Regions from separate parts of the Deinococcus peraridilitoris DSM 19664 genome, predicted to be linked through region 2. Evidence: riboswitches for the same ligand, from Rfam matches in the RefSeq annotation. Region 2 holds a riboswitch; the other holds the start of a gene.
The links. A riboswitch is a leader RNA that binds a small molecule or an ion and turns the genes downstream of it on or off. The one in region 2 is predicted to bind S-adenosylmethionine.
Positions count from the first base shown of each region.

Region 1: linked by a shared signal. The riboswitch ahead of DEIPE_RS21000 (carboxylate--amine ligase) and the one ahead of DEIPE_RS04435 (O-acetylhomoserine aminocarboxypropyltransferase/cysteine synthase family protein) in region 2 are both predicted to bind S-adenosylmethionine.

Region 1 is NC_019789.1:475,879-481,336, forward strand. It holds gene DEIPE_RS20990 (NAD-dependent epimerase/dehydratase family protein) at 1-398, opposite strand, end outside; gene DEIPE_RS20995 (LLM class flavin-dependent oxidoreductase) at 639-1,679, opposite strand; gene DEIPE_RS21000 (carboxylate--amine ligase) at 1,699-2,979, opposite strand; SAM riboswitch class I at 3,188-3,311, opposite strand; gene DEIPE_RS21005 (metal-dependent transcriptional regulator) at 3,950-4,345, opposite strand; gene DEIPE_RS21010 (metal ABC transporter permease) at 4,332-5,423, opposite strand; gene DEIPE_RS21015 (metal ABC transporter permease) at 5,413-5,458, opposite strand, start outside.
Region 2 is NC_019793.1:922,059-927,516, forward strand. It holds gene DEIPE_RS04425 (pyrophosphohydrolase domain-containing protein) at 1-89, opposite strand, end outside; gene DEIPE_RS04430 (RtcB family protein) at 469-1,857, opposite strand; SAM riboswitch class I at 2,096-2,220, shown strand; gene DEIPE_RS04435 (O-acetylhomoserine aminocarboxypropyltransferase/cysteine synthase family protein) at 2,340-3,665, shown strand; gene DEIPE_RS04440 (glycoside hydrolase family 2 TIM barrel-domain containing protein) at 3,742-5,458, opposite strand, start outside.

The DNA.
Region 1 (5,458 bases), on a different replicon from region 2:
GTGGGCAGGTCCTCCGTGACCACCGCGAAACCATCCTCGGAAACGGAAACACTTTCGCCGTAGACGCCCATGGTGCTGCACAAAAGGACTTTCTTGATGGCGTGTTCTCTTGCCGCTTCGTAGATGTGGTAGGTGCCTTCCACATTCAATTTCCAGAATTCATCCCTGGAATGGTTGGCCAGGTGAATGCCGTGAAAGGCGGCGGCATGCACGATGGCATCTGCCCCTTCAGCCGCCTGAAAGACGTCTGATCGACGCGTCGCGTCTCCCTGAATGAATTCATAGGGTGTGTCGATCGGACGGAAGTCCATCAGGATCGGGGTATGCCCGCTGTCCTTTAATGCTGGGCCGAGCACGCGTCCCAGGTTGCCGCCCGCGCCCGTGATCAGTACCTTCATTCGCTCAGCCCTCCTCTTGTGTCGTGGTCGGCCCAGCCAGGACCGGGTTGACATCAACTTCGGCAGTTCCCTTGATGGCCAGAGTCAGGGGGAATACGGCTATGACCCTCGTTTTCAGCCCAAGGGGCAAGGGAGGTTTCCGAGGGCCAGCAAGCAGCCTGGCAGGAAGGTGGAAACCACGATGCCTGAAAGAAACCACCCTCCCCAATTCAAATTCGACATCTTGCAGCAAGGCGCAGGTCAGGAGGATCTCGCTGCGCCCTGGAAGAAGGGCTGGATGACCTGCTGGCCGAAGCGCCGCATCTCCTCAAGTTGTGGAGAGAACTGAAGAAGCAGCAAGTCCAGGCCCACTGCCTCGTACTCACGAACGCGCTCGGCAATCTGCTCGGGTGTCCCGATGAGGCCAGCGCGCAGTCCACGATTCGATACGCTGTACTCTTCAAGGCTGACATGGCTTTCCAGCTGGCTTCCCTGCACGAAGTCCTGGTACGATGCGTAAGCCTGGGGGCTGGAGTGGACGTTGGTGATCCGCGTCAGCTCTGCCTGGGCTTCCTCGGGTGTATCACGGCAGATCACGTATCCGGCCATTCCGAACCGCAACGGTGGTTCGCCGGCATCGGTGCGTTTCGCGCGCATATCAGCGATTTTGCCCGCGATGACTTCCGGCGAGTCGCCGTGCATGACATATGCATCGGCTACCTGCGAGATCAGCTGTTTGGCGCGGGGCGACTCGCCTCCCATGTACACGGGAACTTTCGCGGCGGGCTTGGGTTCCATCCGGGTTCCGTGTAACTGGTAGTGCGCGCCTTCGTGCTGCACCATCGGCTCGGTCAGCAAGCGTGACAGCACGGACAGCCATTCTTCACTGCGGGCGTAGCGCGCGTCATGCTGATCGAAGGGCATACCGTACTGACGGGCTTCTTCGGCCCACCAGCTCGACACCACATTCAGGCTCACCCGCCCCGGCGCGATGGTTTCCAGTGTCGAAATGGCTTTCGCGGTCAAGGCAGGAGCGTGGTAGTTGGGCCGGACGGCCAGCATCAGTTCCAGACGTTCCGTTACGGCGGCCACCGCAGGCGCCAGGGTCCAGGCATCCAGGCTGGGTGCCTGGGGTCCTTTGATATCGTTGAGGTTCAGCTCCGCGATCAGGCTCAGGTCGAAACCGACCCGCTCAGATTCCTGCACCAGCGCCTTCAGGTAACTCCAGTCGATGCTCATGCCTTCGTCGGAGACATTCCGTAACCAACCGCCGAAAATCGGCATCCAGTATCCGAATCTCATACCTTGTTTCTCCTTTGCGCTAGCAGGCGCAGGCGTACAGGAAACCGAACAGCTCACCCTTAAGGACGTCATAGAACGGTGCGGGGTCGTCGGGATCAAGAATTCCGTCCACCAGCGTGCCGCCTGCCGGGCGCTGTCCGCTGATGAGGTCGAGCCACTCCTCGCGTGTCACGTGCTCCTCGGGAATGACGCCGCTTCGTTCACGCACGAGTTTCACGTAATCGCGCAGGAAGGTCCAGCGGATGCCGTCCTGCTGCTGAGGCGCGTCGAATGGAGCACCAATCGCGTCCTGGTACGCCAGCAGCGGCAGGTCGATGCCGCTCGCGATGGGCAGGCCGATCCACTTCCAGCTGCGGGTGTTCACGTCCAGGAGCAGCTGCTTGCCCGTGTTTGGGTCCAGCACAAACTCGATCTCACTGATGCCGTGAAAGCCGAGCGCCTGCAGGACCTGCACGCCGCGCTGCGCGATGTCGGGCACCCAGCGGGAGTCGGCCAGGCAGGACGTACCGAAGGTGGGCGGGTACTGTTCGAGCTTGCGGCCCACGAACACGCCACGCGGTTCACTGTTCGCGTCCAGGTAACTGCACACGCTGTAAAACCCGCCGGGTGGCGTGTCGATGATGCGCTGCGCGACCAACCGGAGATTCTGGCTGGCGGCTTCACGGACGCGTGCACGGAATTCCTCTGGGGTATTCACGACGAACACCTTGGCTTTGAAGGCTTCGTAGAAGGCGCGTGATTCATCGGGTTTCAGGATCACCGGGTACGGCACTTGTGCGATGGTGCGTTCCAGGACATCAGACTGTCCTGCAGCGAGTTCCGTGAGTGACGCCTGGTCGAGGTACCAGCTTTGCGGGATAGGAATGCCGAGGGTTTCGGCCTGACGGTACAGGGCTGTCTTGGTGAGGGCGGTGTCGATGACATCCTGCCCGCTGAACGGCACACGGTAGAAACGTTCCAGCTGGCCCTTGTGCCGGGCAACTGCGAACACCCAGTCGTCGTTGGTGGGAAACAGGACTGGGCGCTCCTGGAAGTGCGGACCGATATCCATCAGGAAGTCCGTGAAGGCTTCTCCACCGTCATCCACGTCAGGGCAAAGGGCCAGGGCGCTGAGGTACTTGCTGTGCTGGCCGAGGCCGCCGCCCTCCCGGTCCAGGGCCAGGATGGGAACGCCCTGGCGGCCGAGGCTGCGGGCAATGGCGAGCGCAGTGATATGGGTGTTGAACGTGAGCGCTGCCGGACGGCCTTGCTCGTTCAGACTGCGGATGGCGTCCAGCAGGTGTTGGCGTTCGGTAATCAAGAGGCTCCCATCAGCGGCGAGCGCCGAAGACGCTGCCGGGTGGCACGGTCACATAGAGGTTGCTCGGGGCGGGGGAATCACCACGCCGGTGTTCAGTATGCCGAAATTGAGTCACGCAGTTTATCCTCCTCACGCAAGGCAACGGCAAGGAGGACAAAAAAATCCCTTCCCGCTGATCGAGAAGGAACGTTGAGTGCATTCACCCCTTCTCTTATCATTCCCGTCGTTGCGCCATCGTTGGCGTGAAGCGGGCTGGTGAGCACCACGCCGGAATGAAGGCGGGTTGCTGCGCGTTTGATCGGGCCAGTTCCCTCACGCGCTCTGGATAAGAGTGTCGCGCGCTGACGAGCGGCAACAGGCAAAAAGTAGCGCGCAACCCACCGCCCGAAAGTGTGGGTCACACATTTATGGATCGGCGATTTTCCGCTCCTTGCCGGAGGCCTGCAGGGTGAGTCGCTCTGGCGCGTTCGGTTTGGAGGCAGCTTCGTAAAAGCTGACGGGCTGGACCATTCCATGCGGACCGGTCAGGAGGGATCACCGTTACTCAATATCTTTACGGCGTGTTGGCAAACCGGACGTGCAACCGGGAAGGGCGAACGGAGCGGACTTCAAGACGTCCTCGTGCGATGGTGAACAACACCAGCGTCACGACAGGTGGCTCACCCTTGTTCCCGGCCAGTACGGGTCAGATGTGCTGATGAGTCACAAGTCCGCCGCAGGGCTTCCTTTCTCACGCGGCACTGGATGGTCTCAACTACATTTTCCTTTCAGGCACTGCTCGCGTGGAGCGCTCCTGCTTCATGCTGCGCTCCTCTGCTGCCGGCGAGCGGGTGCCCGAGCAGAGCTGGATTGGTGTCGGGCCAAGATCCAGTTCGACTGACCGGCATCGTCCGGCACCTGGACTTCGCTCGCGCGTGTGCGTTCCCTCAGTTTGGGCTGGATATCCGGGTGAACCTGCGACGAAACCACGTCAGTGCTGTCCGCTTTTGCTGTTCATCCACCGTTCGAGGTGTTCCAGGAACACGCTGCTGACGTGGTGCTCCAGATGCTCGGCTTCGGCCCGGGCTGCTTCTGGCGTGTAACCGAGCGCGTCATGCAGAAAAACCATCAACAGGCCGTGGGCACGGACGAGCTCACGTGCGATCTCCCTGCCTTCCTCGGTGAGGCGCGCGCCCCGGTAGGGGTGATACTCGACCCACCCGGCCTGTGCCAGCCGCTCGAGCATCCCGGTCACGGACGCGTCCCGGACATTCAGCTCATTTGCGAGACTTCCGGTCGTGACACACGCCATACCACCGTCCGCCTGCAGCTGCAGCAACCGCTTGAGGTAGTCACCGCGGGCGGGCGTGATTTCAGTCTGCGGCATGCCCTTGACTCGACACCGAAGAGCCGCGCGGCGTGAGGCTGATCGTTTCGCCTTCACCGGTCAGCCAACCGTTGCGGCGGGCGTGCTGCTGGGCCCGCCTGATCTGAGAGGCGTTCCACTCGAAGCGCTGCATGGCCTCGTGGAGGCTGATCCGGGCGCCGTGGGCTGCCGTGTACGCCACGAGCTGCCGGGCGGCGACCGAGTCACGCTGACGCTGACGCCGGGCGAGCGTCGCGAGGACTCCATCGAGCGGTGAAAAGAGCAGGCACAGGAAAAATACCAGCCCCAGCATGCTCGCGATCATTCCGGCGATGCTGGCGTCTACCGCCACGGCCAGGAAGTAGCCGAGAATGCTCGAAAGGACGCCGATGGTGAGGCTCAGGGCGAGCATCACCGCCAGTTTGCGGGTCAGCAGGTACGCGCTTGCCGGGGGAACAATCACGAAGGCGACAATCAGCACCGCACCCACCGCTTCGAAGGCGCCCACCGTGGTGAAGGACAGCAGCGTCATCAGGGCGTAGTGCAGCACGCCCGGCGCGAAACCCAGTGAGGCCGCGAGACCCGCGTCGAAAGTCGACAGGCGCAGTTCCTTGAAGAACACGCTCACGAAGACGGCATTCAGGAGCGCCAGGATGCCCATCAGCACCAGTGATTCCGGCAGTTCCCGCCCGAAAACCAGCATGTTGTTGAAGGGCGCGTAGGCGATCTCGCCGTACAGCACCGCGTCGAGGTCGAGGTGAGCGTTGCGGAAGTACATCGAGATCAAAATCACGCCGATGGAGAACAGCAGCGGAAACACCACCCCAATGGCGGCGTCGTTCTTGACGCGTCCGCTGCGCACCAGCAGCTCGACCGCGACGACCGTCAGGAGACCCATGGCGGCCGCGCCAATCAGGGCCGGCAGCGTGGCCGCTTCACCGCCGGAGAACCAGAAGGCCGCGACGATACCGGGCAGGACAGAGTGGCTGATCGCGTCGCTGATCATGCTGAGGCGCCGCAGAACCAGAAACACGCCGACCAGGCTGCCGGCAACGGCGACCAGGCAGGCCGTGAGGACGATCACCAGGTCAGCGTTCATGCGGCACCGCCCGATCGTGCAGCTGACCGAGTTTG
Region 2 (5,458 bases):
TGTGCGCTGCCGGGTACGGTGGGACGGGTGGGCAGCAGTACACCCACCGCAGCGTGAAATTCGCGGACACGCTCAGCGTTGGTCTTCACGGATCAAGTCTACCCTGACCAAAAACGCGGCGGACACGGGCGCATACCGCCGATAAAACCAGGAGTGGGGAGCCGCGCCCTCACCGTCGAGGTTCCGGCTCCCCTGTTTGCGCGGGTGCCCGGAGTTGCACCGGACTTCAGCTCGTGCCCGCTCGCGCGCCCGTTTTTCAACTGAGGTGGGCGCCTCCCTCGCGTCGCGTCGTGGTCGCGCGTTCGCACCCGGCACGGGGTCCTCGCTTCGCGTCTTCCCTGTGCCGGACCCAGTATGGCTTGCGGGTGTCATGAGAACATCTGCCGTTCGCCTAACTGCGATTAAGCCAAACGTCGTACCAGCCATGCTTCAAGCCTGTCTCAAGAAGCGCTGGAAACAGCCTCAAGCTCAAATGTCTTCTTTGCCGCTGTCCATTCGCACGACCCGCGGCGTGAATTTTGCCACCACATCGACCAGGTCGGCCTGCCGGGCAAGCACCTCCTCGATGCGTTTGTAGGCTTGCGGCGCTTCGTCGATGCCGCCGCCCAGCAGGGTGACGCCGCGCTCCTCCAGCAGGCGCGCCACCGCCTTGCGGTCGAGCGTTCGCTCTGCCTGCTTGCGGCCCAGCTGACGGCCCGCGCCGTGCGAGGCACTTTCCAGTGCCTGCGAATTGCCTTTTCCACGCACCACGAAGCCTGGATCGGCCATGCTGCCGGGAATGATGCCCAACTGGCCCTGCGCGGCCGGGGTGGCCCCCTTGCGGTGCACGATCGCCTCACGGCCATCGGGAAGCTGCTGTCTCCACGCCAGGTTGTGGCTGTTGCTGACGGCCACCAGCGGCGTGACCTTGAGGGCCCGCGCGACGCGTTCGTGAATGACTTCGTGGTTCGCCAGCGCGTAACGTCCGGCGAGCTCCATGGCGGCCCAATACGCCTGTCCTTCCTCGCGGCTCATGTCGAGCCACGCCAGCTTGCGCGCTTCGAGGTCGAGTTTGGGGTGCAGATTCTGGGCAACTTTGGTGTAGTGCCCGGCCACCTGCGCCCCAAAACCGCGCGAGCCGCTGTGTGACAGGAGCGCCAGGTACTGACCGGGCTGCAGGCCGAGGTCACTCTTCTCGATGCTGAGGGTGCCGAACTCGACGAAATGGTTACCCGAGCCGCTCGTCCCGATCTGCTCGGCGGCTTTGTCACGCAACTGGCGCAGCAGCGGGAACTCTCTCCAGGTGTCCTCGTCGAGAACCTCATGGTCAGGACGCACCTTGCGCTCCCACGATCCGCCTGCTCCGAAGCGGGTGTTGCGGCGCAACAGGCGCATTTCCTCGTCGCGCTCCAGGTGCTCGATGGGCAGCACGCTGAGACGCATGGAGCAGCCGATGTCCACGCCGACGCCATACGGAATGACCGCGTTGTCGGTGGCCAGCACACCTCCGATGGGCAAGCCGTAGCCGAAGTGCGCGTCGGGCATGAGGGCCCCTGCCACGCTGACGGGCAGGCGCATGGCCGTGTCCATCTGGGCGCGCGCACTTTCCTCGATCAGATCCTCGCCCCACTGGCGGTACGGCAGGGGCTTGTCGCGCAAGGTATCGGGTACGCGGGCCTGCAGGGCAAGCAGCTCGCGGGCGAGCTCGGCGTAGTCCGGGTCGTCCGTGAAGGTCTCCGGGTGGTGCTGAACGTGCGCGAGTTCGGTGGTGATGTCGTGGTCAGGTACGCCTGCCCCGGCGCGGGAACGCGCGGCCTGAAGCGCGAGGCCGACCGCCTTGCCTGTAAATCCGAGTGCCGTGATGTCATTGCCGTTCATGCTCACCTTCCTTCGCCTGCTTCTTTCGTGGCGGGTCGCCGTGAACCCGCCGAGTGCTGGATCCTTCACAGCATGCCTGCAGGCTGCTGCGAGCGAAATGGGCAGATGGCGAAGAGAGACTCACGCAAATGGCGCAGCCCCGGCGGTGAGTCCGAACGCGCGCTTCTCCTCTGATTGACGCTGCACGGTCCGCACTCTAGACTTGGTTTGTCCACCTTGGGGCTGACCCCTGTGGGCCCTCTTATCCAGAGCGCGTGAGGGAACTGGCCCGAAGACACGCGCAGCAACCCGCCCTCATCACGGCGACGGTGCTTTCCAGCCTGCTCTCCGCCGACGATGGCGAAACAGCGGGAACGATAAGAGAAGGGAATTTGGCACGCAATACTGTCCCCTTCTCTCCGGAGAGGGGATTTTTTGGTCCCCTGCCTACCTCGCCCCACGCACCGGCGCCCAGCCGGCAGCCGGCCACCCCGGAGGACCATGTGTCGCACCCAAAAGAACAATCCAAGAATTTTGTAAATTCCCTCGATGAGGCGCACAGCGCTACCCAGGCGGTGCATGTCGGCCTGCAGCGTGGTCCGGGCGAGGGCGTCGGCCTGCCGATCTACGACGCGGTCGCCTGGGAGTTTCAGGATCTGGAGCACGCCGCGCACATCTTCGCGACGAACGACGGGCTGTCGTACAGCCGCATCGGCAACCCCACCCTCAGCGCCCTGGAGGCGCGTGTCAGTGCCCTGGAGGGCGCGCTGGGCGCGGTGGTGACGGGAACGGGTCAGGCAGCGACGCTGCTCTCCCTCATCACCCTGGCGCGCGCGGGTGACCACATCGTGGCGTCCGCCAGCCTGTTCGGTGGTACGGTCGCGCTGCTCACGAGTGTCCTGCCGAATTTCGGCATCACCACCAGCCTTGTCGCCAATGACGCCGAGTCCATCCGGGCGGCCCTGCAGCCCAATACCCGCGCGGTTCTGGTCGAGACCATCGGCAATCCGGCGCTGGACATTCCTGACTTTGGGGCCATCAGCGGCGTGACGCGCACGGCGGGCGTTCCATTGATCGTCGACAACACCTGGGGTGCGGTGGGCGCATTGTGCCAGCCTTTTCGGCACGGCGCGGACATCATCGTCCATTCGCTGACCAAGTGGGCGGCAGGTCATGGTGCCGCGCTGGGAGGCGCGGTGCTGTGCCGCCCGGGCTTGGACTGTTCGGCAAACCCGCTGTTCAGCGAACATGACCGCGAAGGCGTCTCGCTCTGGCAGCGTCACGGTGAACTGGCCTTTTTGTGGCGGGCACGGCAGCTGGGCCTTTCGCAAATGGGCATGGTCCTGTCGCCCCAGCTTGCCAAGAGCATCTTTCAGGGCCTGGAGACCATGCAGTTGCGCGTCGAGCGTGAGTGCGCCACAACCCTGGCACTGGCACACTGGCTGCAGAGCCAACCCGGCGTGACCCAGGTCGCGTATCCGGGCCTGGAGAGTCACCCCTCGAACACGCTGGCGCACCGTTACCTTCCCAGCGGGCCAGGCGCCGTCCTGACCTTCAACGTCGCGGGCGGTCTGGAGGGCGCTTCACGCTTTCTGAGCGCACTGACCCTGATTCGCCGTGCAGCCAACCTGGGTGACACCCGCACCCTGGCCATTCATCCGTGGACCACCACGCACGGTCGCCTGGGGGAGGCAGCGCGCATTCAGGCCGGTGTCACGCCCGACCTGATCCGTCTGTCGGTGGGCCTTGAAGCCCCCGGGGATTTGCAGGCCGACTTGCGGCGAGCACTGGACGCGGCGCTCAGAAGCGAGCTGGTCTCCTCGGACTGAATTTCGGCCCGCTGGCTGCACGCAGAAACCCGCCGCACAGGACAGCATCTTCCTGTGCAGCGGGTTTTCCTCAGCTTCAGTCGTCGCTGGCTGTCGGAGCGGTCAGGCGTTTGCGCCAGCGCATGCCGTACCCAAAGGGATTCATGGCCGGGTCGATCGTCATCTCGCGTGGCGTGCGGCTGCCCTGCGTGGCGTGCGCCAGCGCGCGCATGTCGGTTTTGGGGCTGCGGTCTTCGTAGAGCAGCCCGTTTTTCTCCTGAAAGGTGTCCGTGAGCTGCGTGTAGCAGAAGCCCGACAAACCGAAGCATTCATGGGTGGCTTCCAGCAGCCCGGTGTAGTCGTTCAGAAAGTCGGCTTCGTCGTCCGAGACGCTGTAGCCCCATCCGCTTTCCGCCTCGTACTCGGACACCCCGAAACCCTTGCCGGGATTGCCGCCCGGCACAAAGGCAATCCCGCCGAACTCCGAGAGGATCACCGGCTGCTCGGCCACCTGAAAGCCGGCCACGGTAATGACACGGTCACCGGGACGCTGCTGCTCGATTGAGCGCCGGGTGCTTTCCAGCGTGCCGTAACGCAGGCGCAGCACATCGGGATCGTCGGTGTAGTCGTGGACGGTGATCAGGTCGGTCGCCACATGCTCCCAGCCGTCATTTCCGATCACCGGACGGCTGGGGTCAAGGGTCTTGGTCAGGTGGTAAAGCGCGCGCACGTAATCACGGTGGGCGGCGTTGGTGGGCAGGTCAGGCACCCCCCATGATTCGTTGAGCGGCACCCAGGCCACGATGCAGGGATGTGAAGCGTCGCGTTTGATCGCCTCGGTCCATTCCCGGGTCAGCCGCTCCACTGCCGTGTTGTTGAAGCGGTACGGGCTGGGCATCTCCTCCCATACCAGCAGGCCCAGCACATCGCACCAGTACAGCCAGCGTGGATTTTCGATCTTCTGGTGCTTGCGTGCGGCGTTGAAGCCGAGTTGCCGGGTGAGCTCCACATCACGGCGCAGTTCCTCGTCGGTTGCGGCCATGAGCGAGTCAGGCCAATATCCCTGATCGAGCACCATCTTGAGGTAGTACGGACGGCCGTTGAGCAAAAAGCGGTTGCCCTGCACGTCCACCGAGCGGAGGGCCGTGTAGCTCCGCACGCGGTCGATGACCGTGTCTCCCTGCAACAGCTCCACCGTGGCGTCCATCAGGGTCGGGTGGTTGGGGCTCCAGAGCAGTTCGTTGCGAAAATCGTCGATGCCGGGGTCAGCGAGGGCGATGCGGCGCGACACCTCGTTCCAGCGTACGCGGTAGAGGTCGTCGGCGATCACGTCATCGCCGTGCGCGAGCCGCACCCGCAAGGACAGGTTTTCCGGTACCGTGCCGAGCAGCCGGACGTCCATCCCGATTTCCCAGCGTTCCATGTGCGAGGTCCACTGCAGTTCCTCGATCCGGATTTCCGGTACGCGCTCCAGCCACACCGGCTGCCAGATGCCGGTGGTGCGCGGATACCAGATGGAGTGCGCTTCGGGAAGCCAGTCCTGCTTGCCACGTGGCTTGGCCAGGTCGTGCGGATCGTCCTCGGCGCGCACCACGATTTCCAGCGTGTCGCTGCCGCGCGCCGCCTCGGTCACGTCAGCACAGAAGGGCGTGTGGCCTCCCTCGTGCGAAGCGAGGAGTTGCCCATTTACCCAGACTTTCGCGGCGTAATCGACGGCACCGAACTTGAGCAACAGCCGGTCTTGCTGGTCCTCGGCACTGATGGGTACGCTTAGCCCGTACCACACGACCGGATGAAAGTTCTCGTCGTGAATG